2 regions of the Pollutimonas sp. M17 genome follow, and region 1 is predicted to be linked to the other one. Evidence: predicted binding sites of a transcription regulator. Region 1 holds the regulator's gene; the other holds the start of a gene.
What was found. The regulator FNR, encoded in region 1, switches genes on or off when oxygen is low (the NO sensors DNR and NnrR bind a similar motif). The targets are predictions, from matches to a motif close to TTGATNNNNATCAA.
Positions count from the first base shown of each region.

Region 2: a site for FNR is predicted at 8,108-8,121, ahead of OEG81_RS13850 (sulfite oxidase). Genes of this name have one in related genera too.

Region 1 covers NZ_CP107548.1:2,265,585-2,280,425, reverse strand. Annotated here, with positions in the region: gene OEG81_RS10795 (MFS transporter) at 1-1,213, shown strand, start outside; gene queF (NADPH-dependent 7-cyano-7-deazaguanine reductase QueF) at 1,244-2,068, opposite strand; gene aceA (isocitrate lyase) at 2,383-3,708, shown strand; gene OEG81_RS10780 (hypothetical protein) at 3,867-4,835, shown strand; gene ccoS (cbb3-type cytochrome oxidase assembly protein CcoS) at 4,839-5,018, shown strand; gene ccoN (cytochrome-c oxidase, cbb3-type subunit I) at 5,177-6,679, shown strand; gene ccoO (cytochrome-c oxidase, cbb3-type subunit II) at 6,691-7,347, shown strand; gene OEG81_RS10760 (cbb3-type cytochrome oxidase subunit 3) at 7,347-7,520, shown strand; gene ccoP (cytochrome-c oxidase, cbb3-type subunit III) at 7,513-8,436, shown strand; gene ccoG (cytochrome c oxidase accessory protein CcoG) at 8,447-9,946, shown strand; gene OEG81_RS10745 (FixH family protein) at 9,964-10,200, shown strand; gene OEG81_RS10740 (hypothetical protein) at 10,231-10,485, shown strand; gene fnr (fumarate/nitrate reduction transcriptional regulator Fnr) at 10,511-11,239, opposite strand; gene OEG81_RS10730 (LysR family transcriptional regulator) at 11,388-12,317, opposite strand; gene clpB (ATP-dependent chaperone ClpB) at 12,492-14,841, shown strand, end outside.
Region 2 covers NZ_CP107548.1:2,931,954-2,946,794, forward strand. Annotated here, with positions in the region: gene secD (protein translocase subunit SecD) at 1-1,595, shown strand, start outside; gene secF (protein translocase subunit SecF) at 1,650-2,585, shown strand; gene OEG81_RS13830 (BsuBI/PstI family type II restriction endonuclease) at 2,963-4,036, opposite strand; gene OEG81_RS13835 (class I SAM-dependent DNA methyltransferase) at 4,033-5,826, opposite strand; gene OEG81_RS13840 (XRE family transcriptional regulator) at 5,932-6,249, opposite strand; gene OEG81_RS13845 (c-type cytochrome) at 6,476-6,817, opposite strand; gene OEG81_RS13850 (sulfite oxidase) at 6,826-8,052, opposite strand; gene OEG81_RS13855 (hypothetical protein) at 8,253-8,630, shown strand; gene OEG81_RS13860 (cytochrome b) at 8,773-9,360, shown strand; gene miaB (tRNA (N6-isopentenyl adenosine(37)-C2)-methylthiotransferase MiaB) at 9,714-11,297, shown strand; gene OEG81_RS13870 (PhoH family protein) at 11,294-12,310, shown strand; gene ybeY (rRNA maturation RNase YbeY) at 12,300-12,779, shown strand; gene OEG81_RS13880 (HlyC/CorC family transporter) at 12,844-13,731, shown strand; gene lnt (apolipoprotein N-acyltransferase) at 13,737-14,841, shown strand, end outside.

The DNA of each region.
Region 1 (14,841 bases):
GTCCCACTTCTTCCAGCTGGTCTTTCCCACGCTGTATTTGTCGCTGGCGCACGAGTATGGCTACGATTTCGTCAAGCTGGGCATGCTGGCCTCGGTGTTCTTCCTGGTGTCCTGCCTGGGGCAGGCTTCGTCCGGGTTCGTGGTCGACCGCATCGGCCCGGCGCCGGTGCTGCGCTTCGGCCTGGCCAGCTTCGTCGTCTCGGGCATCCTCATCGCGGCCTCCAACGGATACGCCATGCTGGTCCTGGCGGCCGTCATCGGCGGGCTTGGAAACTCGGTCTTCCATCCCGTGGACTACTCCATCATCAATCATCGCGTCAGCCAGCGTCGGCTGGGCCACGCCTTCAGCACGCACGGCCTGACCGGGAACCTGGGCTGGGCCCTGACCCCGGTTTTCATGGCCGGCATCATCTATGTGTCGAATTGGCGGGTGGCCGCCTTCGCGGCGGCGGCCCTGGTCGCTTTCGTCCTGCTGCTGACCTGGCTGGGGCGCGATCTGCTGGCCGGCCGCAACGCGGCGGTCGAACTCGAGCAGGCCGTGGCTGCCGACCCCTCGGCGGGCGACGCCGCGCCCGATCTGGCGCAGCAAACCGTGGGCCGGACCCTGGCCACCTTGCTGGTGCAGCCGGCGCTGTGGGGCGCTTTCCTGTTCTTCGCCTTTACGTCCATGGCTCTGTCGGCCGTACAGAACTACACCATACCCATGCTGGGCGATGTCTACGGCATCGACAAGGTCATGGCAGGCACCACCTTGTCCGCCTATATGATCGCCGCGGCCGCGGGCATGCTGGCGGGCGGCTTCCTGGTGGGCGCCACGCCCAATACGGAACGCACCGTGGCCATTTCGCTGCTGCTGGCCGGAGGCCTGCTGGTCGTGCTGGCCATGGGCTCGGTCCCCTCGTCCTTCGCCATGGTGTTGGTGGCCATGGCGGGTTTCTGCTCGGGCGTTTCTGCCCCCTCGCGCGACATGCTCATACGGCGGGTCACGCCCAAGGGCGCCACGGGGACTGTCTATGGCCTGGTGTATTCCGGCATGGACGTAGGCTCGTCGCTGGCGCCGGTGGGCTTCGGCCTGATGCTGGACGCCGGTTTCAGCCAGGGGCCGTGGTTCGGAGCCGCCACGGGCTTCGTGGTGGCGGCGGTGCTGGCCGTGATGGTTGCCAAGGCGGCCGGCCGCAGCATTGCTCACGCCGCCGCCACCGCGCGCGCTTGATGCGCACACGCGCTCGTATCTTCCGCCGGTCTACTGCCTTGGGTTGCGGTCCAGGCTGACTTGCGCCGGGCCGCTGCTGCGCCAGGGGTTGATGTCCAGCCCGCCGCGTCGCGTATAGCGGGCATATACCAGCAGGGATTGCGGCTGGCAGGCATGCCAGATGTCGCAATACATCTTTTCCACGCAGTGCTCGTGGAATTCGGTGTGCCGGCGCAGGGAAACGATATAGGCCAGCAGGGACTCGTGATCGATGCGCGGGCCGGTATAGCGGACCTGTACGCTGCCCCAGTCGGGCTGGCCGGTTACCGGACAATTGGATTTCAGTAGATCCGACACCAGCGTTTCGCTGGTGACTTCCCCGCCTGGCAAGCAGCGCAGCAATCCCGGCGCCGGCTCGTAGGCAGTGATTTCAATGTCGGCGCCGTCGATGTTGACGCCTTCCAGAGGATGGCAGGGCACAGCAGCGGTCTGGCTCAATTCAGCCAGTTCGACCTGCACCGGCGCGCCCGCGGCCCGGCTCAGATCGCCGACCATGATCTCGCGTACGGCCTGAGCATGATCGAAACGCTCTTCGCTGAACGAGTTCAGATAAAGCTTGAATGACTTCGATTCGATCAGCATGGGACTGTCATGCGGCACGACGAAGCGGGCCAGGGCGACGGCGGGCTTGCCTTTCTTGTTCAGCCACGAGACTTCGTAGGCATTCCAGATATCCGCGCCGAACCAGGGGCCGGGAATCCGCAGCGACTGGCGGTTGGCGGCGCGATCGATCGGAAACAAAAGCTTCGGGTCGTAGCGGTCGGGATAGCTGACGTCCTGGCCCAGGGGGGCCTGGATCAAAGAGGGATCTGGCATTGCGAAACGATGAGGGGCGGCCGAAAAAGCGGCGCCGGGGTTGAGGCGTACCGTCTATTGTACCTCTGGATGCTGCTGTTCCCATATGGTGAAAGACTGTTACCGGATTATGAAAAGCAAATGCTGCGATGCACTATCCATGGTTTCATAGCGAAAAATATCATTCCACATAAAGAAATAAAAAATACAAGTATTTGTTTTTGTTGAATAATATTTTTTGTCTTATATAAGACATAAGTGAGGTTTGCCCCGCAACAAGCGCGTAGACTTTTCCCATCGATTTCATCTTTTTCTACCATCAAAAGGAAAGCACCATGACTACACGGGAAAATGAAATACGCGACCTGCAGAAAACCTGGGCCGAGGATCCGCGCTGGCAAGGCATCAAACGCGGCTACGGCGCCGAAGACGTTGTCCGTCTGCGGGGTTCGGTGCCGGTCGAACATACCCTGGCCCGCCGCGGCGCCCGGAAACTGTGGGACCTGCTGCATACCGAGCCTTTCGTCAATTCCCTGGGCGCCCTGACCGGCAACCAGGCCATGCAGCAGGTCAAGGCGGGGCTGAAGGCCATCTACCTGTCTGGCTGGCAGGTGGCGGGCGACGCCAATGGCGCGGGCGAGATGTATCCCGACCAATCCCTGTATCCCGCCAATTCGGTTCCGCAGGTCGTGCGCCGCATCAATAATGCGCTGACACGCTGCGATCAGATCCAGTGGATGGAAGGAAAGAATCCCGGCGACCCGGATTACCTGGATTACTACGCGCCCATCGTGGCCGACGCCGAGGCGGGCTTCGGCGGCGTGCTGAACGCCTTTGAACTGATGAAGGCCATGATAGAGGCGGGCGCGGCCGGGGTGCATTTCGAAGACCAGCTCGCGTCGGTCAAGAAATGCGGCCATATGGGCGGCAAGGTGCTTGTGCCTACCCGCGACGCCGTCGCCAAGCTGGTGTCGGCCCGCCTGGCCGCCGACGTGCTCAATGTGCCCACGCTGCTGCTGGCCCGCACGGATGCCGACGCGGCCGACCTGCTTACCAGCGATATCGACGATAACGACCGTCCCTTCATCACCGGCGAGCGTACCGCCGAAGGCTTCTTCCGCACGCGCGCCGGCATTGAGCAGGGCATTTCGCGCGGCCTGGCCTACGCGCCTTACGCCGATCTGCTGTGGTGCGAAACCTCCACGCCCAACCTGGAGTACGCCCGTCAATTCGCCGAGGCGATCCATAGCCGCTTCCCGGGCAAGATGCTGGCCTATAACTGCTCGCCGTCCTTCAACTGGAAGAAGAACCTGGACGATGCCACGGTCGCGAAGTTCCAGCGCGAACTGGGCGCCATGGGCTACAAGTTCCAGTTCATCACCCTGGCGGGTTTTCATGCCCTGAACTACGGCATGTTCGAGCTGGCCCATGGCTACGCCCGCCGCCAGATGAGCGCTTTCGTGGAGCTGCAGCAAAAGGAGTTCGCCGCGGCCGATATCGGATTCACCGCCGTGAAGCATCAGCGCGAGGTGGGCACGGGCTACTTCGATGCCGTGACGCAAGCCATCGAGGGCGGCCAGTCCTCGACCACCGCGCTTGCGGGATCGACTGAGGAAGCGCAGTTCGAGTCTGCTTCCGGAGAGGGCCTGAAGGTGGCCTGACCGCCGCCTTGCCCATGGCGGGTCCGGGTAGGGGGCTCGGCCGGCCGTGGGTTCCTGGCCTTTTGCGGCGCCTTCGAGCGCCGCAATGCATGGAGGGCGGGAGCAAAACTTGATTAATATCAATATTGTAGATTCTGGTTTTGGTATAGTCTCCCTCCATGCGCGCCTTTTCCATTTTCTCCACCCCCAACGGCCTTTCCGGCGATGATCGGCAAAAGCGCCGCCATATGCTTGCCCGCCTGGGCCTGGGATGGCTGGCCATGATGCAGGTGATGATGTTCGCCTTTCCGGGCTATCTGCGCTCTGAAAGCATGGCGCCGGACAATCTGCAATTGCTCGACCAGGCCATATTCATGATGAACTGGATCAGCCTGGTGCTGACGGTTCCCGTCATGCTGTATTGCGCCTGGCCGGTGTGGGGCGGCGCAAGCCGCCAACTGCTGCGCGGACGCGTCGGCATGGATGTTCCGGTCGCCCTGGGCATCGTCGCCGCCTTCATTCCCAGCGCCCACGCCACCTGGACGGGCCACGGCGAGATCTATTTCGATTCCGTCACGATGTTCGTGGCTTTTCTGCTGACGGCCCGCTATCTGGAGCTTTGCGCGCGCCAATCGGTGGACGGGGGCGAAGCCCATCGCCTGATTGAACAGTTCAGCGCCGCGGTGTCCGGCCGCGCCAATCAATTGGCTTTCTGGTTCGTGGCCGTGCAGGTGGCCCTGGCCTTCATTGTCGGCGCGGCCTGGTATGTGTATGCGCCCCAGCACGCCATTGGCGTCATGGTGGCCCTGCTGGTCATGAGCTGCCCTTGCGCCATGGCGATGTCCGTACCCACGGCCGTGGCCGCGGCGCATGCCGGCCTTTCCGCCGTACCCGCCCGCAGCGAGGACGAGGTGCTGCGCCTGATCCAGGCGGCGGGACGGGTTGCGCGGCAGAACCTGTACGGCTCCGTGGCCTGGCATCTTTTGATGGTGCCCCTGGCCGCGGCGGGGTGGGTGGCCCCCTGGCTGGCGGCCATCAGCATGCTGCTGTCCTCGCTGGCGGTGGCGGCAAACTCCTGGCGCCTGTTCCGGCGGCAGACCCGCCAGGCGCCGACCGTCGCCTGGCAGGGCGCGGCCATGGAAGGCTGAACCGTGGAAGCCTCTCTGTTTCTGCTGCTGCCGATCTCGCTTCTGGCGGTGATCGCCATCGGGGCCGCTTTCTGGTGGGCCATTTTTGCCGGCCAGTTCGACGATGCCAACGAGGCGGCGCAAGCCATCCTCCTGGACGACGACAGTCCCGAAGGTCAGCGGGCGGGCGAAAAGAACACCTAGCTGGAATCGGTGTGTCGGTAGGAATGTTATCCAAAGTGTGGTGCGGAAACGTCAGCGGCAAGACGACTGGGTCCATCTTGATGCAGATCAAAGAGGGCTTGGGCTCGTTGCGCCATCATGCTGGCGTCTCATATTGTTTATTTGTTTAGGGGAAGCTCATGGGCACTTCCGATGCTATCGGAAATCAGGCTGAAACCTTCAACTATGGTGTCGTCAGGCAATTCACGATTGCCACCATAGTCTGGGGGGTGGTCGGCATGGCGGTCGGGGTACTGATCGCGGCGCAACTCATCTGGCCGGAACTCAATTTCAACACGCCGTGGCTCAGCTACGGCCGTCTGCGCCCATTGCATACGAACGGGGTGATCTTCGCCTTCGGCGGCAGTGCCTTGTTCGCCACGTCCTACTACGTGGTGCAGCGCACCTGTCAGGTGCGGCTGTTCAGCGACAAGCTGGCCGCCTTCACCTTCTGGGGATGGCAGGCCGTATTGGTGGGGGCGGTCATCACCCTGCCCATGGGCTTCACCAGCACCAAGGAATACGCCGAACTCGAATGGCCGCTGGACATCCTGATCGCCCTGGTCTGGATCACCTACGCCGTGGTGTTCTTCGGCACCATCGCCAAGCGCCGGGTCCGGCACATCTACGTGGCGAACTGGTTCTTCGGGTCCTACATCCTGACCATCGCCGTCCTGCATATTTTCAATAATCTTGAAATGCCGGTTTCATGGTGGAAGTCGTATTCCATCTATGGCGGCGTGCAGGACGCCATGGTGCAGTGGTGGTACGGCCATAACGCCGTGGGCTTCTTCCTGACCACCAGCTTCCTGGGCATGATGTACTACTTCGTGCCCAAGCAGGCCGAACGCCCCATTTACTCGTACCGCCTGTCCATCGTGCACTTCTGGGCGCTGGCCTTCACCTATATGTGGGCGGGCCCCCATCACCTGCTGTATACCTCCTTGCCCGACTGGACGCAGTCGCTGGGGATGGCCCTGTCGCTCATCCTGCTGGCGCCTTCCTGGGGCGGCATGATCAACGGCATCATGACTCTGTCGGGCGCCTGGCACAAGCTGCGCACCGACCCCATCCTGAAATTCCTGGTCGTGGCCCTGTCCTTCTACGGCATGTCCACCTTCGAGGGCTCGATGATGTCCATCCGCACCGTCAATGCCTTGTCGCATTACACCGACTGGACGGTGGGCCACGTGCATTCGGGCGCGCTGGGCTGGGTCGCCATGATCACCTTCGGATCCTTCTACTACATGATTCCCCGCCTTTACGGGCGCAGCGCCATGGCCAGCATGAAGCTGGTCGAGCTGCACTTCTGGATGGCGACGCTGGGCGTGGTCCTGTACATCAGCTCGATGTGGATCGCCGGCGTCATGCAGGGCCTGATGTGGCGCGCCACCGGCGCCGACGGCACCTTGACCTACAGCTTCGTCGAGGCGGTCAAGGCCACCTATCCCTTCTATGTCATCCGCTTGCTCGGTGGCCTGTGCTTCCTGTCGGGCATGGGCGTGATGGCCTGGAATACCTGGATCACCGTCAAGGGGCAGCCCAAAGTGAATCCCGTCGTCTATAAACGCAGTCCGGATCCGGTCGATCCCGCGCTGCTCGGCCCCGCGTCCGCCACGGCGGCGACGACGGGCATGGCTTGAGGAGAACCCGCATGTCCAAGAAAACCGCCGGTTTTTCCCACAAGCTGATCGAAACCAACGTCGGCCTGCTGATCATCCTGAGCATCGTGGTGATCTCCTTCGCGGGTCTGGTGCAGATCGTCCCCTTGTTCTTCCAGCATTCGACCACGGCGCCGGCCCCGGGCGTGCAGCCCTACGAGCCGCTCAACCTCATCGGCCGTGACGTCTACATACGCGAGGGATGCGTGGGCTGCCATTCGCAGCAGATCCGCATGCTCAGCTCCGAGGTGCTGCGCTACGGCCCTTATTCGCTGGCCGGCGAATCCACCTACGACTACCCCTTCCTGTGGGGTTCCAAGCGCACCGGCCCCGACCTGGCGCGGGTCGGCCAGCGCTATTCCGACGACTGGCACCGCGTGCACCTGCGCAATCCGCGTGACGTGGTGAAAGAGTCCAACATGCCCGCCTATCCCTGGCTGCAGCACAATCGGGTCGATCAGGAGAACGTCCAGGACCGCATGCGCGCGCTGCGCAAGCTGGGCGTGCCCTATACCGACGAGCAGATCCAGAAGGCGCCCGAGCAGTTGAAGGGCAAGACCGAAGAGGACGCCCTGGTGGCGTATCTGCAGGGCCTGGGCGTGGCCGGCCGCGAGGCGGCCGCCAAGGCGGTTTCCGAAGGAGCGCTGTAATGGCTATCGTCAATGGAATTGCAACAATCATCGCCATGCTGACCTTCCTGGGCATCGTATGGTGGGCTTACTCACGCGGCCGGGCCGACGCGAACCGGGAAGCATCGCTGCTGCCTTTCGCCATGCCCGATGAACGCTCGACGGATAAAAATGCAGGGGGCTCGCATGAGTGACTTCGTCAGTAGCTTCTGGAGCTACTTCATCGCCATCATCGCCATCGGCGGGATCGTCTTTTGCCTTTGGCTGCTGTTCACCCAGCGCGCCTGGCTGAAGAAGACCGTGCCTCAGGTCGAGGACACCGGACACGTCTGGGACGGCGACCTGACCGAGCTGAACACGCCGGTGCCGCGATGGTGGACGGTGTTCTACATAGGGCTGTGCGTCATTGCCCTGGGCATGCTGTTCCTGTATCCCGGCCTGGGCAGCTACGAGGGCACTCTGGGCTATACCGCGGCCAGGCAGGTCAAGGCGCAGCAAGAGGCCATGAACGAGCAGATCCGGCCGGTATACGCCCGCTACAAGGAAATGCCGATCACCGAGGTGGCCCACGACGAGCAGGCCCGCGAAATCGGGCAGCGGCTGTTCCTGAACAACTGTGCGCAATGCCATGGTTCGGATGCCCGGGGCAGCGGCAACTTCCCCAACCTGGCCGATGGCGACTGGCTGTACGGCGGCGCGCCCGAACAGATCCTGCAAACCATCACCAAGGGCCGGCACGGCATGATGCCCGCCTGGAAGTCGTCCATCAAGCCGGCCGAGGCCGCCGACATCGCCCAATACGTGCGTTCCCTGTCGGGCCTGGCCAGCGATCCGCTGCGCGTCGTGCCGGGCAAGCGCGGCTTCGAGACCTTCTGTGTCGCCTGCCACGGCGTCGAAGGCAAGGGCAACACCGCCCTGGGTGCGCCGAACCTGACCGACAATGTCTGGCTCTATGGCAGCTCCGAGGCGTCCATCGTGGACACCATCCTGAACGGACGCGAGAACCGCATGCCGGCGCAGGAAGGCATTCTGACCGAGGACCAGATCCGCATGCTTACCGCATGGGTATGGGGCTTGTCCAATCAGGGAACCAGCACAGCAGCGAAATAAAAGGCCACACATGAGCAGCGAACCACCCGTCAATCCGACCACGCAAACATCCGCGGCGGCGCCCGCCTGGCAGCCGCCCCGCGTATCCAGGGTCGGGGGTGGCGCTTCTCCGCAGGTCGAGAAGGCGCTGTCCGACGTGCGCAGCAAGATCTACCCGCGCTCGGTGTCGGGCATCTTCGCGCGCTGGCGCATCGTCATGGTGTTCGTGACGCAATTGATCTTCTACGGACTGCCCTGGCTGCAATGGAACGGCCGCCAGGCCGTATTGTTCGATCTGGCCGCGCGCAAGTTCTACATCTTCGGCATGGTGCTGTGGCCGCAGGACGTCATCTACCTGGCCGTCCTGCTGGTGGTTTCGGCCTTCGCCCTGTTCCTGTTCACCGCGATGGCGGGGCGCCTGTTCTGCGGCTATGCCTGTCCGCAAACGGTCTATACCGAAATCTTCATGTGGGTCGAGCGGCGCATCGAGGGCGACCGGCTGGCGCGCATCCGCCTGGACGAGCAACCCTGGACATGGCGCAAGATACGCCTGAAGGCATCCAAGCACATCGTCTGGCTGCTGATCGCCTGGTGGACGGGCTCCACCTTCATCGGCTATTTCGCGCCCATACGCGAACTGGGCATGGGCCTGCTGACCCTGTCCCTGGGGCCGTGGCAGTGGTTCTGGATGGTGTTCTACGCCTTCGCGACCTGGGGCAACGCGGGCTTCATGCGTGAAGCCGTCTGCAAATACATGTGCCCCTATGCGCGCTTCCAGAGCGTGATGGTCGACGACGACACCTTCGTGGTGACCTACGACCATGTGCGCGGTGAGCCCAGGGGCGGACGCTCGCGCCGCATCGACCACAAGGAAGCCGGCATGGGCGACTGCGTCGATTGCAGCCTGTGCGTGCAGGTTTGCCCCACCGGCATCGACATCCGCGACGGCCTGCAATACATGTGCATAGGCTGCGGCGCCTGTGTCGACGCCTGTGATCAGGTCATGGAAAAAATGGATTATCCCAAAGGCCTGATCCGATATACCTCCGGGCGCGCCATCGCCGACGGCATGACGCAAAGCCAGGTCCGCAAGCGCATGCTGCGGCCGCGGGTGCTGGCTTACTCCTTCATATTGGGGTTGATCGTCATTGGCTTCGTGGTGTCGCTGGCCACGCGCACGAACCTGCGCATGGACGTCATCCGCGACCGGGGCGTACTGGGCCGCGAAGTGGCGGGCGGCATGATAGAGAACGTTTATCGCCTGCAGTTCATCAACACGTCCGAGTCGCCGGTCGAGCTGACCCTGGGCGCCAGCGGTCTGCCCGAGCTGTCCATCATGACGGCCGACCATGGCGCGACCACAGTCCACGTCGATCCGGCGTCGAACCGGCTGGTGCCCATCGTGGTACGGGCGCCGGCCGGCAAGGTCGACGCGGGCCTGCACGATATCGAGCTCACCGTGGTGGGCAGCTATGGCGAGGAAGGCGAAACGACCGTCGTCGAGCGTTCCAGCTTTTTTGTGCCAAAATGATTCCAGGAGGCAGCACCATGTCCGACACCCAACCCACTGGCGCGAATGGGCCCGAAAACAGCAGCAAGCCCTGGTGGCGGGAGCCCTGGCCATGGATACTCATGGCCGGCCCGGCGGCGGCCGTCGTTGGCTGTATCATTACCATTGTGCTGGCGGTGCAGAATTTTGGGGATCAGGCCATTACCGACGGGGGCGTCAAGCGCGGCCTGGTCGTCAGCAAGCAAACCCAGACTCCGCCGCCTTCAAAACCTTAGGCAAGCAAAAGAATACGACGGGAGACCTTTATGCGGTGGCGTTCATTGATGTGGATTTTATGGCCTTCGTTCCTGGTGGGCGCGGCCACCAGTGCAGCGGTATTCGCCATGGTCGATCCCCTGGATATCGCCTTTTTCGGCTATATGGAAGCTACTCGCCAGCAAGTGTATGCGGGGGGATTCTTTCTTTTCTGGCTGATGGCCGCCTTGTCCAGCGCCCTGAGCCTGCACCTGGCGCCTCGCGGCCAGCTGGTCGACGAGTTCGGCGATCCCATAGAGCAATAACCGCCGCGTAGCGGCGGGGCGGCCCTCAGCCGCAGTCGGTGCCGGCCAGCGCCTGCAGATTGCGCATGTCCAGGATGTGGACCTCGCGTTGCTGGACCCGGATCAGCCCCTCCCGCGCAAAGCGGGAAAACAGACGGCTGACGGTCTCCAGGGTCAGGCCCAGGTAGTTGCCGATTTCCTCGCGGCTCATGCGCAGGATGAATTCACTGGCCGAATAGCCCAGCACAACCAGCCTTTGCGACAGGTTCACCAGGAAGGCGGCCAGCCTTTGCTCGGACCGCAGGGCGCCCAGGGCCATGATCAGATGGTGCGAACGGCTGATTTCCTTGCTCATGAGCCGCCGGAACTGTTGCTGCAGCACTGGAAGATGCTGCGACAGCTGGTCCATTTCGTCTATGCGTATGACACAGACTTCGGTATCTTCCAGCGCGATGGCGTGGGATACATGGGTGTTGTCCAGCAGGCCGTCCATGCCCAGGATCTCGCCGGGCAGCAGGAAGCCGGTGATCTGCACCTGGCCGGAGGAATCCTCCAGCTGGGTCTTCAGGGAGCCCGACCGGATGCCGTACACCGCTTCGGTCTTGTCGCCCAGGCGGAACAGGGCACTCCCCTTGGGGATGCGGATGCGTTCCTTGACCAATTCATCCAGCTTGGCGACATCATTGCGCGGCATGCCCAGCGGCAGGCATATTTCGCTGAGCATGCAAGTGGAACAGCGCGTCGAATTGGGAGTAACAGGAATTTTTTTCTGCATTCAATCGTCCTCGTGGGCGAGGAAGTAAGGTTCGGCGGCCAGCTAAGGGCCGTATGCTTCATTGTAAGCTTTCAGTCAGGGAGACTGGCGCATCCCTTGCCATGACATGCATCAAGTATACGGTAGCGGGCTTTTAATCCCTTGCTTGTCACCTGAGTGTGGTTTTTTCGCCAGTGGGATTCCAGTAGGCGGGCGATGCATAGCGCGCCTTGACCATGTCGATGAACAGGCGTACACGCAGGGGCAGGTGCTTGCGTTCGGGCAGCATGGCGAAAATGCCGTTGGCCGGGGCCGCGTAGTCGTCCAGCACGCTGATCAGGCGCCCCTCGGCCAGGTCCTCCTGGACTTCCCACAAAGAACGCCAGGCCAGCCCGATGCCGGCCAGCGTCCACTGATGCAGCACCGATCCGTCGCTGCAGGCCATATTGCCCTTGACGCGCACGGCGCGCAGTTCCCCGTCCTGCCTGAGCAGCCACCCCCGGGCCTGATTGCCCTGGTTGCCGAAAGACAGGCAGTTGTGCTGCGCCAGATCGTCGGGCGTATTGGGGCGGCCGTATTCCTGCAGGTAGGACGGAGCGGCGACGATGACGCGTTTGTTGTCGGCCAGGCGCAATCCGACGATCTGGGAATCGTCCAGTTCGCCCAGGCGGATGGCGCAGTCGTAGCGTTCTTCGATGAGATCGACCAGGCGGTCGCTGAGGTCGAGGGTGACGGTGACCTCGGGGTAGGCGGCGACGAACTCGGGTATCAGCGGCGCCACGTGGCGCCGCCCGAAGCCCGCCGGCGCGCTGACGCGCAAATGCCCGCTGGGCCGTATGCTGCCCTGTGAAATGCGCGATTCAGCGTCATTCAGTTCGCGCAGGATGCGCTGCGCCTCTTCGAACAGTTCGGCGCCTTCCGAGGTCAGGGACAGGCGGCGGGTGGAGCGCGCCAGAAGCTTGATGCCCAGGCGCGCTTCAAGCGAGCTGATGCGCCGGCCCATCATTGCCGGGGCGATGCCTTCGGCCCGGGCGGCGGCCGACAGGCTGCCCAGTGTCGCAACGGCCACGAAGCTTTCGAGTTGTTTGAATTTGTCCATGCTGGCGTGTCAGGTAGGCGGCCAGTCAGTGCGGGGCCGGGCCAAGTGCAATAGTATCAGCATGGGGAACGCCTTCGGTCCGCGGCGGCCGCAAACGCCCTTGAAAATGCCTGTTCCGGCCGCACATATTCACTATTCGAGCACATGCTCTCCCATTTCAGTGAAAACCATATTATGCGATACGATAAATTGACGACGAAGTTCCAGCAGGCCCTTGCCGACGCGCAAAGCCTGGCCGTGAAGCACGATAATCAGTATATCGAGCCGGCCCACGTCCTGGCGGCCCTGCTGGCCGATACGGACAGCGGTGCGGCCAGCCTGCTGGCGCGCGCCGGCGTGGCGGCCAACCGCCTGGGGCCGGCCTTGAACACGCAGATCGAAAGCTTCCCCCAGGTGCAGGGCGCCGAGGGCAATATCCAGGCCAGCCGCGATTTGCAGGCGGCGCTGGCGCGCACCGACAAAGAGGCCTCGAACCGGGGCGATACCTATATTGCCAGCGAACTCTTCCTGCTGGCCATGTCCGACGACAAGGGCGAAACCGGCCGGCTCCTGCGCGAGTCGGGCCTGCAGCGCAAGGCGCTGGAAGCCGCCATCGAGGCGGTGCGCGGCGGCGCGTCGGTATCCGACTCCGAAGGCGAATCCAACCGCGAGGCCTTGTCCAAGTACACCACCGACCTGACCGAGCGCGCCCGCCAGGGCAAGCTGGACCCGGTGATCGGCCGCGACGACGAAATCCGCCGTTCCATACAGATATTGCAGCGACGCACCAAGAACAACCCTGTGCTCATCGGCGAGCCGGGCGTGGGCAAGACGGCCATCGTCGAAGGGCTGGCGCAGCGCATCGTCAACAACGAGGTGCCCGAGACCCTGAAGGGCAAGCGGGTATTGTCCCTGGACATGGCGGCCTTGCTGGCCGGCGCCAAGTATCGGGGCGAATTCGAAGAGCGGCTGAAGGCGGTCCTGAAGGAGCTTTCCCAGGACGACGGGCAGACCATCGTCTTCATCGATGAATTGCACACCATGGTCGGCGCGGGCAAGGCCGAGGGCGCGATGGACGCCGGCAACATGCTCAAGCCCGCCCTGTCGCGCGGCGAACTGCATTGCATAGGCGCGACCACGCTGGACGAATACCGCAAGTACATCGAGAAGGATGCCGCGCTGGAACGCCGCTTCCAGAAGGTCTTCATCAACGAGCCCGATGTCGAATCCACCATTGCCATCCTGCGCGGCCTTCAGGAGCGCTATGAACTGCACCATGGCGTAGCCATTACCGATCCGGCCATCGTGGCGGCGGCCGAGCTCTCCAACCGCTACATCACCGACCGCTTCCTGCCCGACAAGGCCATCGACCTGATCGACGAGGCGGCGGCCCGCATCCGCATGGAAATCGATTCCAAGCCCGAGGTCATGGACAAGCTGGATCGCCGCATCATCCAATTGAAGATCGAGCGCGAAGCGGTCAACAAGGATACGGATGAAGGTTCGCAGCGCCGGCTGAAGGCCATCGAAGACGAGCTCCTGAAGCTGCAGCGCGAGTACAACGACTTCGAGGAAATCTGGAAGGCCGAGAAGGCCGCGGTGCAGGGCTCGCAGGCGATCAAAGAGGAGATCGAACGCACGCGCGCCGAGATGGCCGAGCTGCAGCGCAAGGGCCAGTTCGACAAGCTGGCCGAGCTGCAGTACGGCAAGCTGCCCGAGCTGGAAGGCCGTTTGCAGGCCGCCGAGGCGGGCCAGCAGGAAGCCGGCGCGTCGGAGCATCCCCGCCTTTTGCGCACGCAGGTGGGAGCCGAGGAAATCGCGGAAGTCGTATCGCGGGCGACCGGCATACCCGTGGCCAAGATGATGCAGGGCGAGCGCGACAAGCTGCTGAAGATGGAGGATTTCCTGCACGAGCGGGTGGTGGGCCAGAACGAGGCCGTCAGCCTGGTGGCCGACGCGATACGCCGTTCCCGCGCCGGGCTGTCGGATCCGTCCCGGCCCTATGGCTCTTTCCTGTTCCTGGGACCGACCGGGGTGGGCAAGACGGAATTGACCAAGGCGCTGGCCAGCTTCCTGTTCGATTCGGACGACCACATGATACGCATCGACATGAGCGAATTCATGGAGAAGCATTCGGTGGCCCGCTTGATCGGGGCGCCCCCGGGCTATGTCGGCTATGAGGAGGGCGGCTACCTGACCGAGGCGGTGCGGCGCAAGCCCTACAGCGTGGTGCTGCTCGACGAGGTCGAGAAGGCGCACCCGGACGTGTTCAATGTGCTGTTGCAGGTGCTGGACGATGGCCGGCTGACCGACGGCCAGGGGCGCACGGTGGATTTCCGGAATACGGTGATCATCATGACGTCGAACCTGGGGTCGCAGCATATCCAGAGCATGGCGGGGCAGCCGTACGAGGTGGTGAAGGAGGTGATCTGGGACGAGCTGAAGCAGTCGTTCCGGCCCGAGTTCCTGAACCGGATCGACGAGGTGGTGGTATTCCATGGCTTGGAAGCCAAGCACATCGAGTCGATTGCGCGGATCCAGCTTC
Region 2 (14,841 bases), 670 kb from region 1:
TCATCGAAAAGGCGCTTAACCCCGACCCGTCCGACCCCGATTACACGGTGGCGCTGAACCTGCTGCCGGCATCGCCGAACTGGCTGTCCTCGCTGGGCGCCCATCCCATGTACCTGGGCCTGGACTTGCGCGGCGGCGTGCACTTCCTGCTGCAGGTCGACATGAAAGGCGCCCTGACGGGCCGCTACGATTCCATCGCCAGCGACGTGCGCAACGTCCTGCGCGAAGCCAAGATCACCACCGCCGGCGTCGAACGCAGCGACCTGTCCATCGTGTCGGCCTTCAGCAGCGCCGATGCGCGCGACCAGGCCGCCTCCGAACTGCGCCGCGCCATGCCCGACATGCTATTCACGAACAGCGGCGAGAACGGCGGGCAGTTCACCCTGACCGGCAAGCTGACCGAGCTGGCCGTTACCCAGGTGCAGACCAACGCGCTGAAACAGAACATCACCACGCTGCATAACCGCATCAACGAGCTGGGCGTGGCCGAACCCATCATCCAGCAGCAAGGCGCCGACCGTATCGTGGTCCAGTTGCCCGGCGTGCAGGACGTGGCCAAGGCCAAGGAAATCCTGGGCCGCACCGCCACCCTGGAAATCCGCATGGTCGACGACTCGCCCAGCGCCATGGCGGCGCTCAGCGGCGGTACCGTGCCCTTCGGCCTGGAGCGCTACACCGACCGCGACGGCCGCCCCCTGCTGCTGCGCCGCCAGGTCATCCTGACCGGTGAGAACCTGCAGGATGCCCAGCCCGGCCGCGACCAGCAGACCCAGCAGCCCTCGGTCAACCTGACCCTGGACTCCAAAGGCGCGCGCATCTTCCGCGACGTGACCCGCAACAACATCAACAAGCGCATGGCCATCGTCCTGTTCGAGCAGGGCAAGGGCCAGGTCGTGACGGCGCCGGTCATCCGCAGCGAAATCCCCGGTGGCCAGGTGCAGATCACGGGCAGCATGTCGGCCCAGGAAGCGGCCGACACCGCCCTGCTGCTGCGCGCCGGCGCGCTGGCCGCGCCCATGGAGATCATCGAGGAACGCACCATAGGCCCCAGCCTGGGCGCCGACAACATCAAGCAGGGCTTCGACGCCACGCTGTACGGCTTCATCGCCATCGCCATCTTCATCATCATCTACTACCACCTGATGGGCGCATTCTCGACCATCGGACTGACCTTCAACGTGCTGCTGCTGCTGGCCATCCTGTCCATGCTGCAGGCCACCCTGACCCTGCCCGGCATCGCCGCCATCGCACTGACGCTGGGCATGGCCATCGACGCCAACGTGCTGATCAACGAGCGCATACGCGAAGAATTGCGCAATGGCGCCACGCCGCAACAGGCCATACACTTGGGCTTCGACCGCGCCTGGGCCACGATTTTCGACTCCAACCTGACCAGCCTCATCGTGGGCGTCGCCCTGCTGGCTTTCGGCACGGGTCCGATACGCGGCTTCGCCGTGGTCCACTGCATAGGCATCCTGACCTCCATGTTCTCGTCGGTCGTCGGCGTGCGCGCGCTGGTCAATCTGTTCTACGGCAACAAACGCCGCTTGCAAAGCATTTCGATCGGCCAGATCTGGAAACCCGAAAAAAAATAATGCAGTCGCCGGCGGTTCACACCGCCGGCGCAGACCAACTACAGGCATAGCAACATGGAATTTTTTCGTATTCATCGCACCATCCCGTTCATGCGGCATGCGCTGGTGCTCAACCTGATCAGCCTGATCACCTTTGTTGCGGCGGTGGTGTTCATTCTTTTGCGGGGCTTCCACCTGTCGATCGAGTTCACCGGCGGAACGGTCATGGAGGTTCATTACCAGCAGGCCGTGCAGGTGGACGACGTGCGCAACTCGGTGCAAAGCCTGGGCTACACCGATTTCCAGGTGCAGAACTTCGGCACCTCGCAAGACATCATGATCCGCCTGCCCTCGCGCGACGGCGAAGACGCCGGACAGCAAAGCGAAAAAGTGATGCAGGCGCTGAAGCAGCAGCACGCCGATGTGGAGCTGCGGCGCGTCGAATTCGTAGGCCCGCAAGTCGGGCAGGAACTGCTGCACAACGGCTTGATGGCCCTGCTGTTCGTGGTGTGCGGCATCCTGCTTTACCTGGGCTTCCGCTTCGAGTGGAAGCTGGCGCTGGCCTGCGCCATCGCCAACTTGCACGACGTGGTGATCATCCTGGGCTTTTTCGCCTTCTTCCAGTGGGAGTTCTCGCTGTCGGTGCTGGCCGGGGTGCTGGCGGTGCTGGGCTATTCGGTGAACGAATCCGTGGTGGTGATGGATCGTATCCGCGAAAACTTCCGCAAGCAGCGCAAGATGGCGGTGTCCGAGATCATCGACCTGTCGATCACGCAGAACATCTCGCGGACCATCATCACGCACGGCTCGACCCAGATGATGGTGATGTCGATGTTCTTCTTCGGCGGCCCCACGCTGCATAATTTCTCGCTGGCGCTGACCATCGGCATCTGGTTCGGCATCTATTCGTCGGTGTTCGTGGCGGCGGCCATCGCGATGTGGCTGGGCGTGAAGCGCGAGGACCTGGTGAAGCAGGTCAAGAAGGAAGATCCGGCGGCGGAAGTGATGTAACTATTGCTTGGGCCAGAATTCCGGTTTAAGGTTAAGGAAGAGCCCGCCTGGATTTGAATTCTGGCGGGTTCTTTTTTGCTTTCTTTGACTGTTTCTATCGTTGCTGTATCTGAGTTCTTAAGACGGCTGCAGAAGTCGGCTTTTGGCTGTTCATAGGCTTGCTTCAACTCATCGGTGGTCAAGGCCAGAATTGTTAGTTTTCCTATGCGGGTACATAAAAATACTTCAGTGGCATCAACTGCTTGGTTACCGTATCAGTCTCTTGATAGTTAGCCATATAGACGCCCAGCGTCTCCTCGAATCATCCACATGGCTGTCATGAAACTAAGTTCCTCTTTTACTTCGAACTAGGCCGCAGTTACCCCTGCATCAACGATTTATCGCAACTGGGATAATTTCTTCTGACTATCAGAGCGCAGCATAATGATGTTAACTGGTTCAGATGCAAACCACACGAACGAGTCCCAGGCCAAATTATGTGCAAGCCCCCGATACGGGCTGGCGCTTCGGTCGGAAAATGCAGTCACGTATGCCAAGTGCTCGGTTTCAAATCCAGCTTCAAGCGCAATCGCTTCCAAAGCTTCTTTGCGCTGTTGGCTTATAGGACCGTCGGTGTGGACCACCTCAACGAAGACGACCAGAATATCGCCGCTTGCCGGACTAAGGTCAACCAGAATCACATCCGGAAGGCTCTTGGACTGGTCAATATGCAAATGCAATGCATGGACGAGCGTCGGGTCGATAACCTTGTTGGCACTTTCGGACAACCACAGTACCGCTGGTTGTACCAAAAAATAGCGCGAGAATTGTTCGACGACAGCCTTGGTGATACGCGAGCTTTCGCCGGGCGCCAAGGTTATGGCACTTCCGCTGGGGAACACCACCGGAACACGATCAGTAGAGGCTACTGCGTTATTTCGGATGATTGTTGCCCGCGCCATTGCCGCCGCGGACAGAAAACGGAGTTGCCAATCGCTTATGGCGGCCGCTAGGAATTCACCTTGTATTGATTCGTCAAACAGTGCGGAAAACTCGGGCTGTAAGGCATACTTCGGTCTAGATGAAGTGGTTGGAATCCCTGGGCGCTCAATAACAGCCTGATTTGGAATGAGGCCTCGCGCGATATTTTCGTCTCGAATTTGCTCGCGTGAATTGACGGCATACCATGCCTTCGGCGAGCGCTCTTTCTTCTTGTTTGAATGCATGTAAACACACCATGCTTCACGCTCAGCATGGCTGGAAAGCGCCAGTTGAGTATCGGACATATCGACAACCTGACTTGGCCGTATCCATCGATTGCTGCCATGTATGGCACCACAATAAATCATGGTCAACACCGTTTTCGCTGTTGACTCCCGGATGCAATATTGTCGGTTTTCGACGCCTTCTGGAAATATCAGAGGCAAGCGTTCAGTTACTGTGCTTAAGGCTGGAACAGCTGGCCACGTCATTCACGTATTCCATAAAAGCGCCCGATTGCGTTCTGAATAGTAGCTTGCGTGGCTTGGCTTTGTATCAGGATCTGGAGCTGCTTCATTTGGTGCAAGGTCGGCAAAGGCAGCGCATTGAGCTCATATGCAGAGACGGCAACGCTGCCACTGATGCAACGGAATGCAGCATCCGCAGGGACGGAATTCAGTAGCATTGCAATGGTTTCGGGCGTGATGTCCGGGTCGGAAACAGTTGGATAAATAGCATTGACGTGGTTCTCGATGACAGCCGCGCCGTGCTTGACCAGAAAGTCTGTTGGCAGAACGGCGCATACCAAACGTCGGGCCTGCTCTTTGGAGGTCGTACGCTGAACCAACACACACGACGTTTTGGTCAGCAAATGAGGCTGACTATCCAGCACCTCGATAGCGGGAGCATGATTTTTCTTCGCAGCGGAAAAGACGAACTTTGCAGAGGCGATGGATTCCGCCCAAATCAAGGGATAGACGTTTTCACCCTTGATTGCTGATTTTAACTGGGCCTTATGCCGATTCCAGACCAACGGCCCAGTGGAGACGCCATAACCAATATCAGAAAGCCGCGTCTCCATCTTGCGCAAATCTTGGAAAAAAGATGCTTGTTGTTCCGAGCGCGGTAACAGCCATGGGCCACCGTTCTCATCGAGTCTGTACTTTCCGATTAATGTTGCTTCGGCCTTGTCGTGAGCGCCAGTGATTACGTTCGAGACCACGACGGGCGATGGCTGTGCATGCTTGCGGTAGGACGTCAGGGCCGTTTCCTGCAAAACATCATCAAAAACCCCGTCCCGACCAAATACGATATCTATGGCATGGGCAGGCGCTTGAGCACATAGCAAGGCACGCAATGCCTTGAAGTATTGTCCGCCTAGGAACGACGTTGGCGTGACATAGGCTATAACCCCATCGGGCTTGCACAAATGCAAGGCCAAGTCGGTAAATACACCATACAGATTGGCATGTCCATAAAGACTTCGTGAAAACTTTTGGCGCAAAGAATCAGAAAGTGTGACCCTGCCATAGGGTGGATTACCAATCACCAAATCAAACGTGCCGAAGGCATCATCCAAATCCAGCGAATCACCGACATTCACGACTGACGATGTCCGTTTCCCGCTGGTGATGACCAAGTCCAGCAAGGTGACTTCCAATAAGACCTCAGACATCCACGCAGCAAAAGCGTCTATTTCACTACCACGCAAGCGCGCGGTTATCCGCCGCAGTGTCAATTCCGGGCTGCCTGCGGGCGCTGCTTTTAGCATCCGGGCCGCCACTGGGGCAAGAAATGCTCCGCCGCCACATGACGGATCGCAGGCGCTGTGCTTGGCCGGATCGAATCCGGCTGCTACGGCTAGGTCGATCAAGCGTTCTGACAATGAAGGTGGTGTGTAAAACGCGCCAAGGGCCGAACGCATCGATTCCGGCAACATCACGGTGTACACACTGCCGATCAGATAGCCCGCATCAGCGGCGGGAAACTGGGCAACAAGTGCTCCAATTTCCGAAGCCAACTTCATTGCTATGGGATCAAGCCCAGTAGTTCCGAAAGGAGGGGATTTAATCTTTAATTGCTTTCCTTTGGCGTGAACTACTGTATCCCAATAGCCACATACCATCGAAACACAAAAAACTTGCACCAATGCCAATCTACCGGGCTCTGCAAGCCCTTCCGCATAGCCGCGGGCCATCGATTTCATGGCGAGATACTGCTGCTTCGGGTCGTGAAAGGTGTCGAGCGACTGTTGTAGATTAAATTGCGGAATCGCACCCATAGTTTGCCTCGCATAAGTTACCGAATAGCCTTGCATCCATTTTAACTGTATATAACAACAGCATACAGGGGCCTGTGCTTTGTTGCCTATAAGCGATACAGCCCGCTATTCCGATACAACCTCCTTCGGTTCCGGTGCGAACAAATCCAAAATTGTCTGCTTGCTGCCCCCGAAACGCCCTTTCGCAGCGCCGCCACGCGGCTTTTTCGGAGCAATTTCGATATCGAACAAAACGGCGCGAAAATCTATTTTTTGCTCGCCCATCTCACCCAGTAGCGCAGAAATCACCGCTAAGTGCGACGGAACCTCTCCCTTCTTAGCGCAGTTAGTGATCGAGTTATGGTTCATTTTTATAAGTTCGGCAAACTCGCGAATGCTTAACCCGGCCTTTCCCAACTGTCGACAAAACTCTTTGTATGTCATGGCGTAAATCATACTCAAAAATGCGTCGCACATACAACAATTTCTTAATGAAATAATCGTATGTGCATTTAAAACAAATTAATGTGTTTTTCTCATCGAAACACATTAATTTATGCCTATTTCTATTTAGTTAGAACAGACAGATGTAAATTTGCATCTTTAACGCAAAAAAGCCCGCGAGGCGGACTTTCCTGCTTACTGCTTGACGGACCCAAGGTCTAGCTGCTTACTTTCCGCCGCCCGTCGCGTGCACGACATAAGCCGCTATGGCATCCATGGAGGCTTCGTCCAGGGTATCGGCAAAGGAAGGCATGACGCCCATGCCTTCCTGCAACACCTTTTTGATGCGCGCCGCATCGGGCTTGAGTTCGTCAAGGTCCGGGCCGATGGCCCCGCTTGCCCCGGCGTCGCTCAGGGTGTGGCACACCGCACAGGCAGGCACGGCGCCCGTCATGAACAGAGCCTTGCCCTTCTCCAACTGCTGGGGGTCGGCGCCCTCCGCCCAACTGGCCCCCGCCATGCCCATCCATAACAAGCCTGCTGCGGCCGATAACGCAAAACGCTTCATTTCTTTCCTTAGGCGACCTTGACCACCACCATGTGGTCGCGCCAGCTGTTGTTGATGTAGCCGCGATTGTTTTCGCGGCGCTCTTCGGGCTGGGTGTCGCCAGCCTCGTTGGTGGCCCGGCAGGCCAGCTCATGCGTGCCGGCGGCCAGATCGGTGCTGAAGACAAATTCACGCCAGGCATACTTGCCCAAATCTGGACCCACGAACTCCGCCTTCTGCCAATCCTTGCCGCCATTGACCGAGACCTCGATGGACTTGGCCGCGGTCATCCCGCCCATGGCAACGCCGCTGATCTGCACACGCCCCGCCGGAATGGTTTGATCGGGGTCGGACGGATAGTTGATCCAGGATTTGACCGGCATTTCCCAGATGGAGTCTTCGCTTGGGCTGGGCTTGCCGCCCACCGGTGTCCACCGATAGCTGGTTTGCTGTATCTTGGCCGGCGACTGTTCTTTGGTGAAGGCCAGGTGCTTGATGTATTTGATGGAGTTCACGCCCGTATAGCCGGGCACGATCATGCGCAAGGGCCCGCCATGCGCCAGCGGCAGGGCCTGGCCGTTCAGCTCCCACGCCAGAATGGCGTCCTCGATGGCCGAAATCGGCACCGAACGCTCGACTCTGATGGTATTGGGATCCAGTCCTTGCGGAATCGCTTCGCCGCCCGTGCTGGTCATGTAGACCATCCCGTCCGCCATGCCTCCCACCGCTTCCAGCACGGCCTTGACCGGCACGCCGGCAAAAATCACGCAACCGGCGGCGCCCACCGTCCATTGCGTGCCGCTGGGCTTATGGGGAAACCAGGCCCGGCCGTTGCCTGAGCATTGCAGGACCATGGGTACGGCCGTCAATCCCAGCTTTTTAAGCTCGGCCACGGTGAAGCTGCGCGGCTTGGCAACGCCGCTGACCTCCAGCGTCCAGCTGTCGGGCTCTTTGACCATGCTGGCATCGGTGGGCGGCGCGACATTATTACGGACGAACAGGCGGTCAATGGGCGTGATGACGCTGTTTCCAAAGGCCGTTCGCCGGGTTTCTATCGTGTTCGCGCTATGAACGATCATACTGTCGGCGTCTTTCCAGCTGGCGTAGCCGGGCAAGGGCTTGGCGGCCGAGCCGCCCGCGCCGGGGTCCGCGGCACCGGTATCGGCGTGCGCCGGACCGCCCAAACCAGCCAAAGCTACAACGCTACCGGTTGACACCAGCATGCGGCGACGGCCTGCATTAGTCAGTTTTTCCATGTCTTCCTCCTGTTGAGAGACTAGCCTTATATTATTGAATCATATATTTATATTTTTGAGTTATATCATAGCCCTAATAAGCAAAGATCAATTAGTCTGGTGTCGTATCGTGCTATCCCACAGTTCCGCAAGCAGGCTTATTTTGTTAATAATTCTATTTGTGTAATATTGTTTCCGTCTTAGGCTTGTTAGAGGAAACAATGAATAAAGTCGTTTATGTAGAAGCTTTCTTTAAGCCAGTAGGAAAAACCCGAACCGTAAAGGTGCCTACCGGCCAGAAAACTAAAGGATTCTTTGGCGGGCAAAAAGACGTTGTACGCAAAGAAGAGCGCTGGGAACAAACCGGCTGGTCCGATTGCGAGATTGATGGCGCTCGGCTCGCCGACGACGTAAGTCAAGCCATCTCAGAATTGAACAAGGGTGGGTATGAAGTCGTTTCCGTTTCCGATATTACGTCTGGACAGTACAACTGGGAATATAAAAAAGGTGGCGGCGGCCATCAAACCGGAGGGTGGGGCTACGGCTATGGCTACGGTTACAGCATCACTGAAGGCGTAATGATTATTGCAAAAAAATGAACTTGTACGGAAAGTCGATTGCCAGTGAATTCTCTGACTGTCTACTAAAAAGCAAATATTGAATCGACCTTGAAGCGTAAACTGGAAGCGTACGCCTCTTGCACGTTTTCATCCTATTTTCGATACGACCATCAAAGTCTCTATGAACGATTCACACTATCCTTTGTCGGTCCGGCGATTCCACTGGCTTGTATTTGTTCTTCTTACCTTGGTCCTTATCCTGATCTACGCGCACGGCTGGTCCCCCAAGGGCTCGGCCATGCGCGCGGTATTCAAATGGGCTCACATCCAGTTTGGCATAGCGATTCTGCTGATGATGATCCCGCGGATTATGGCGCGTCTGCGTGGTGAACGTCCCCGCATCGCCCCGCCACCGCCCTCATGGCAGCAGTGGCTGGCCCGTATTGTGCAATTTGCGCTGTACGCCTTATTGTTTGCCGTGCCGCTGCTTGGCATCGCCAACCGCCTGTGGTCGCCCAGCGACTGGAATTTTCTCGGCATCGCGCTGCCACATGTACCAGTGACCGACAAGGCATTTTCAAAACAGCTTGAAGACATCCACGGGACGCTCGGAAATGTATTGATGTACCTGGCTGGCGCCCACGCCGCCATTGGATTGGCGCATCACTTCATACTGCGCGACAGCGCGCTACGGGCCATGCTGCCTTTCTGGGGCAACGCGAATACCGCAGGCTCTGCGGAAACCAACACAAATAGCGCAAACCCCTGAACCAGGGGAAGCGTCGCAAATCAAGCTCTTTCATTCTCTCTCATGCAGCCGCAGACCGGGCCGCATGGCGATTCCGGCGGTAGGCGTGCGCCGCGTGCTTCCGAAGGGAAGGCGGGGGACGTCGTCGGCCGCTGTCTGACCGGAGCGAAGCGCAGGGAGTTCGGCCGACGCCCACCTGGACGAGGAAGACGCGGAAACAAGCACGCCGTGCCGGAATCGCCATGCGGCCCCGCCTGCGGCGTCAACGGAAGACAGACCAGGGACGACAGAACGCGTAGGAAAAACAGAGTTAACGGTACAATAAGCCCTTTACATTTCAGCCCCCGGGATATACACCCGTTACGGCGATCATCATGCAAGAAATCACCATCAAGCGGCCTGGCACCGCCTCTGCGGCCACGCCTGCAAAGCCATCCGCCTTCCTGTTGCCCGAAGAGCCTACAGCGTCCACACAACAGGCGGTTGAAAGCGCAGGCCAAATATCCGGCACGCTGCTGATCCCTGAAGAGCCCGAAGCGTCGACAGCACTACTGCTTCCTGAAGAGCCCACCCCAGCCGGGCAGGCACAGGCATCCAAAACCCCGACCGCCGCCAAGACCCGCAAACTCTTCATCCGCACCTTCGGCTGCCAGATGAACGAATACGATTCGGACAAGATGGCCGACGTATTGCGTGAGGATCAAGGCGTCGAGATCACCCAGAACCCGGACGAAGCCGACATCATCCTTTTCAACACCTGTTCCGTGCGCGAGAAAGCGCAGGAAAAAGTGTTCTCGGACCTGGGGCGGGTGCAGCACCTGAAGCAGAGCAACCCCAACCTCATCATCGGCGTGGGCGGCTGCGTGGCCAGCCAGGAAGGCGAAGCCATCATCAAGCGCGCCTCCTACGTCGACGTGGTGTTCGGGCCGCAGACCCTGCACCGCCTGCCGCAGCTTATTGCGCAGCGCCGCCAGTCGGGCCGCTCGCAGGTCGACATCAGCTTTCCCGAGATCGAGAAATTCGACGCCATGCCGCCGGCCCGCGTCGAAGGCCCTGCAGCCTTCGTCTCCATCATGGAAGGCTGCAGCAAGTATTGCAGCTTCTGTGTCGTGCCCTACACGCGCGGCGCCGAGGTATCGCGCCCGTTTGACGACGTGCTGATGGAAGTTGCCGACCTGGCCGACCAGGGGGTGAAGGAAGTCACCCTGCTGGGCCAGAACGTGAATGCCTACCGCGGCCCCATGGGCGATGGCCCCGAGATCGCCGACTTCGCGATGCTGCTGGAATATGTGCATGAAATTCCCGGCATCGAACGCATACGCTACACCACCTCGCATCCCAAGGAAATGACCTCGCGGCTGATCGAAGCGCACGGTTCGCTGCCCAAGCTGGTGCCCTTCCTGCACCTGCCTGTGCAGGCCGGCAGCGACACCATCCTGGCGGCGATGAAGCGCGGCTACACGACGCTGGAGTTCAAGTCCATTGTGCGGCGGCTGCGCGCGGTGCGTCCCGACATGACGCTGTCGTCCGATTTCATTGTCGGCTTCCCGGGCGAAACCGAAGCCGAGTTCCAGAAAACCCTGGACCTGATCCGGCATGTCGGATTCGACCAGTCCTTCTCTTTCGTCTATTCCCGCCGGCCCGGCACGCCCGCCGCCGACCTGGACGACGACACGCCCAAAGAGGTCAAGCTGGAGCGCCTGCATCGCTTGCAGGCCCTGATCAACGAACAGGCCAATGCCATCAGCCAGTCCATGGTGGGCGGCATTCAGCGCATCCTGGTCGAAAAGCCCTCGCGGCGCGATCCCAATGAACTCTCGGGCCGCACCGAGAACAACCGCATCGTCAACTTCGTGGGCCAGCCGCGCCTCATCGGCCAGATGGTCGACGTGCGTATCACGCATACCATGACCAATTCCCTGAAGGGTGAAATCGTGATCAGCGGGGAACGCGCATGACGCGAACCGCTCAAGGCAAAAAAGGCCCCGTCACCGTCAAGCTGGATGGCGACAACACCCATCTGGCCAATCTGTGCGGGCCGCTGGATGAAAACCTGCGCCAGATCGCCGATGGCTGGAATGTCAGCCTCAGCCGGCGCGGCGATCATGTGTCGATCACGGGCGAGCAGGCGAAAGCGGCCGCCAAGGCGCTCCAGTGGTTCCATCGGCGCGCCGTGCACAAGGCCTTGTCGGTGGACGACATCCAGTTGGGTATGGTCGAACTGGGCGCCGGGCGCCCGCAGGTATCCGGGGAAGCCCCCGCCGAGCCGGCCGCCCTTCCGGAAATCCCCCCGGTCGACGATCAGAGCCTGAACCTGCGCACGCGGAAATCCGACCTGCGCCCGCGCACGCCGCGCCAGCGCGAATACCTGAACCATATTTTGCGGCACGACATCACCTTCGGCATCGGCCCCGCCGGCACGGGCAAGACCTGGCTGGCCGTGGCCTGCGCCATCGATGCGCTGGAGCGCGAAACCGTCCAGCGCCTGGTGCTGACGCGCCCCGCCGTGGAAGCGGGCGAGCGGCTGGGCTTTCTGCCGGGCGACCTGGTGCAGAAGGTGGATCCTTACCTGCGCCCGCTCTACGATGCGCTCTACGACCTGATGGGCATCGAGCGCGTGCAGCGCCTGTTCGAGAAGCAGACCATAGAGATCGCGCCGCTGGCCTATATGCGCGGGCGCACGCTGAACCATGCCTTCGTCATCCTGGACGAGGCGCAGAACACGACTCCCGAGCAGATGAAGATGTTCCTGACCCGCATCGGCTTCGGCAGCAAGGCGGTGATCAACGGCGACCCTTCGCAGGTGGACCTGCCGCGCGGCCAGGCCAGCGGCCTGCTGCATGCGGTCGACGTCCTGGAGTCGGTGCAGGGCATCGCCACCACCCGCTTCACCAGCCGCGACGTGGTGCGCCATCCGCTGGTCGCGCGCATCGTGGATGCCTACGAAAAAGCCGGCGACCATGTCTCCTGATCTGTCCCTGGTCGTTCAGTACGCCACGGCGGCCGACCAACTGCCTCGCTGGCGCCTGCGCCGCTGGGTGCTGCACGCCCTGCGCGGCATCGCCCGCGCGGACGGCCCCGAGGCGGACGCCTTGCGCGCCGTCGTCCTGACCCTGCGCCTGGTGGACGCCGACGAAGGCCGTCGCCTGAACCGCGAGTTCCGCGGCCGGGACTATGCCACCAATGTGCTGACCTTCGAATACGGCACCGGCCCCGACGGCACGGCCAGCGGCGACGTGGTGCTGTGCGTGCCCGTTTTGCACAGCGAAGCGGCCGAGCAGGGCAAGCCGCTGCTGGATCATGCCGCCCACCTGACCGTGCACGGCGTCCTGCATGCGCTGGGCTACGACCATATCGACCCCGACGAAGCCAGCACCATGGAAGCGCTGGAAGTCGAGATACTTGGAAAAATGGGCATCGCCGACCCCTACCAGGCCTGAGGCCGCGCACCCGGGCGGGTATTTTCGGTTATGCTAAACCCTCCTGTATCAAGTCCCTTGGACAATGCCAGAACCTAGCTCATCAGACGCCGAGCCCCGCCCGGCAAAAAACGCATCGAAATCCCTGTTTGGACGGCTCACCGCATTCATGCGGCCATCGGAGCCCGAAGACCGCGAAGACATCAAGGCTGTGCTCGAAGCCGCCCACGACCGGCAGGTGCTCGACGGCGAATCCTACGCCATGATCTCCGGCGCCCTTGAAGTGGCCAACCAGACCGTGGCCGACATCATGGTGCCGCGCTCCAAGATGGATATGCTGGACATCAGCAAGCCGCTGTCCGAAGTGCTGCCGGAGATCATCGAAACCGGCCACTCGCGCTTTCCGGTCTATGAAGACGACCGTGACAACATCGTGGGCATCCTGCTGGCCAAGGACCTGCTGCTGTCCATCACCAACCCGGCCATCGACCTGCGCCCGCTCGTGCGCCCGGCCGTATTCATTCCCGAAACCAAGCGCCTGAACGTGCTGCTGCACGACTTCCGCAGCAGCCGCAATCACCTGGCCATCGTCGTCGACGAGCATGGCGGCATCTCGGGCCTGGTTTCCATGGAGGACGTCCTGGAGCAGATCGTCGGCGACATCGAGGACGAGTACGACGAGGACGCCGAGAAAACCATATTCCAGACCGGCACGAACAGCTGGCGGGCCATGGGCATTACCGAAATCGACATTTTCAACCGCAGCTTCAACACCGACCTGCCGCACGACGACTACGACACGCTGGGCGGCTGGCTGGCGGCGGAGCTGGGCCGCATCCCCCGGCGCGGAGACAGCATCAGCCATCAAGGCCTGAACATCACCGTGGTGGGAGCCGATGCCAAGCGTGCCCTGTGGCTGCACATCAAGCACGACAGCGCCGATCCGCTGGCCCCCGCCGGCGCCAGCGAGTAAATCCCTTGAGCATTCCTACACCGAGCCGCCATACCCCCTGGCATGCCGGCCTGGCGCTGCTGGGCGCGGTCCATGCCCTGTCGTTCGCGCCCGGCCCCCTGCCTCATTGGGTACTGCCCTTCGTGCAGATCTTCGCCCTGGCCATCCTGGCCTATTACGTCTTTCGCGCCGGCACCGTCCGCCAGGCCGCGCTCGGCGGCTTCCTGTTCGGCGCCGCGAACTTCGCGGTGGGCCTTTACTGGCTTTATATCAGCATGCACGACTATGGCGGCATGGCCGCCCCGTTGGCGGGCGCCGCTGTGCTGCTGCTGGCGGCGGGCCTGGCGCTGTTCACCACGCTGGCCACCGCGCTGGCTCGCTGGCTGGCGGCCGGTCATCTGCGTAATTTCTCGAACTACCGCTGGCAATTGCTGGCGGCCGCCATCTGGGCATCGAGCTGGACGCTGGCCGAATGGCTGCGCGGCACCCTGTTTACCGGCCTGCCCTGGCTGAACATAGGCTATGCCCACGTGGAAGGGGTGCTGGCCCCCTGGGCGCCGGTGCTGGGCGTGTATGGACTGGCGTGGCTGGCCGCTTTTGCGTCGGGCGCCATCGCCCTGCTGGCTTGCGCCAAGGACACCGAGAACGACGCCAAGGCGGCGGTGGCCGTGGGCCTGGCCATCGTCAGCGGCCTGATCGGCATTGCGCTGGGCCACATCGCCTGGTCGCAACCCCTGGGCACGCCGATGATGGTGCGCCTGGTGCAGGGCAACGTCCCCCAATCGGAAAAATTCGATCCCAGGCTTATCGAACAGGGCATCGCCACCTATATGCGGCTGGCCGCCCTGCCGCCCAAGCAGGCCGCCGACGCCCCCGACCTGATCGTCCTGCCCGAGACCGTGATGCCGGTGTTCCAGGACGCCATTCCTGCGCAAAGATGGCGACAGTGGCTGGACATCGCCCAGACGCGCGATGCCCGCATCCTGATGGGCATCCCGCTGCACGACCGCGTCGACGGCGGGGAGCGCTACACCAACAGCGCCATCGCCTTCGATGGCGGGACATCGCTGGATGCGCTGCGCGCCGGACAGCCCGGCATGCGCTATGACAAGCATCATCTGGTTCCCTTCG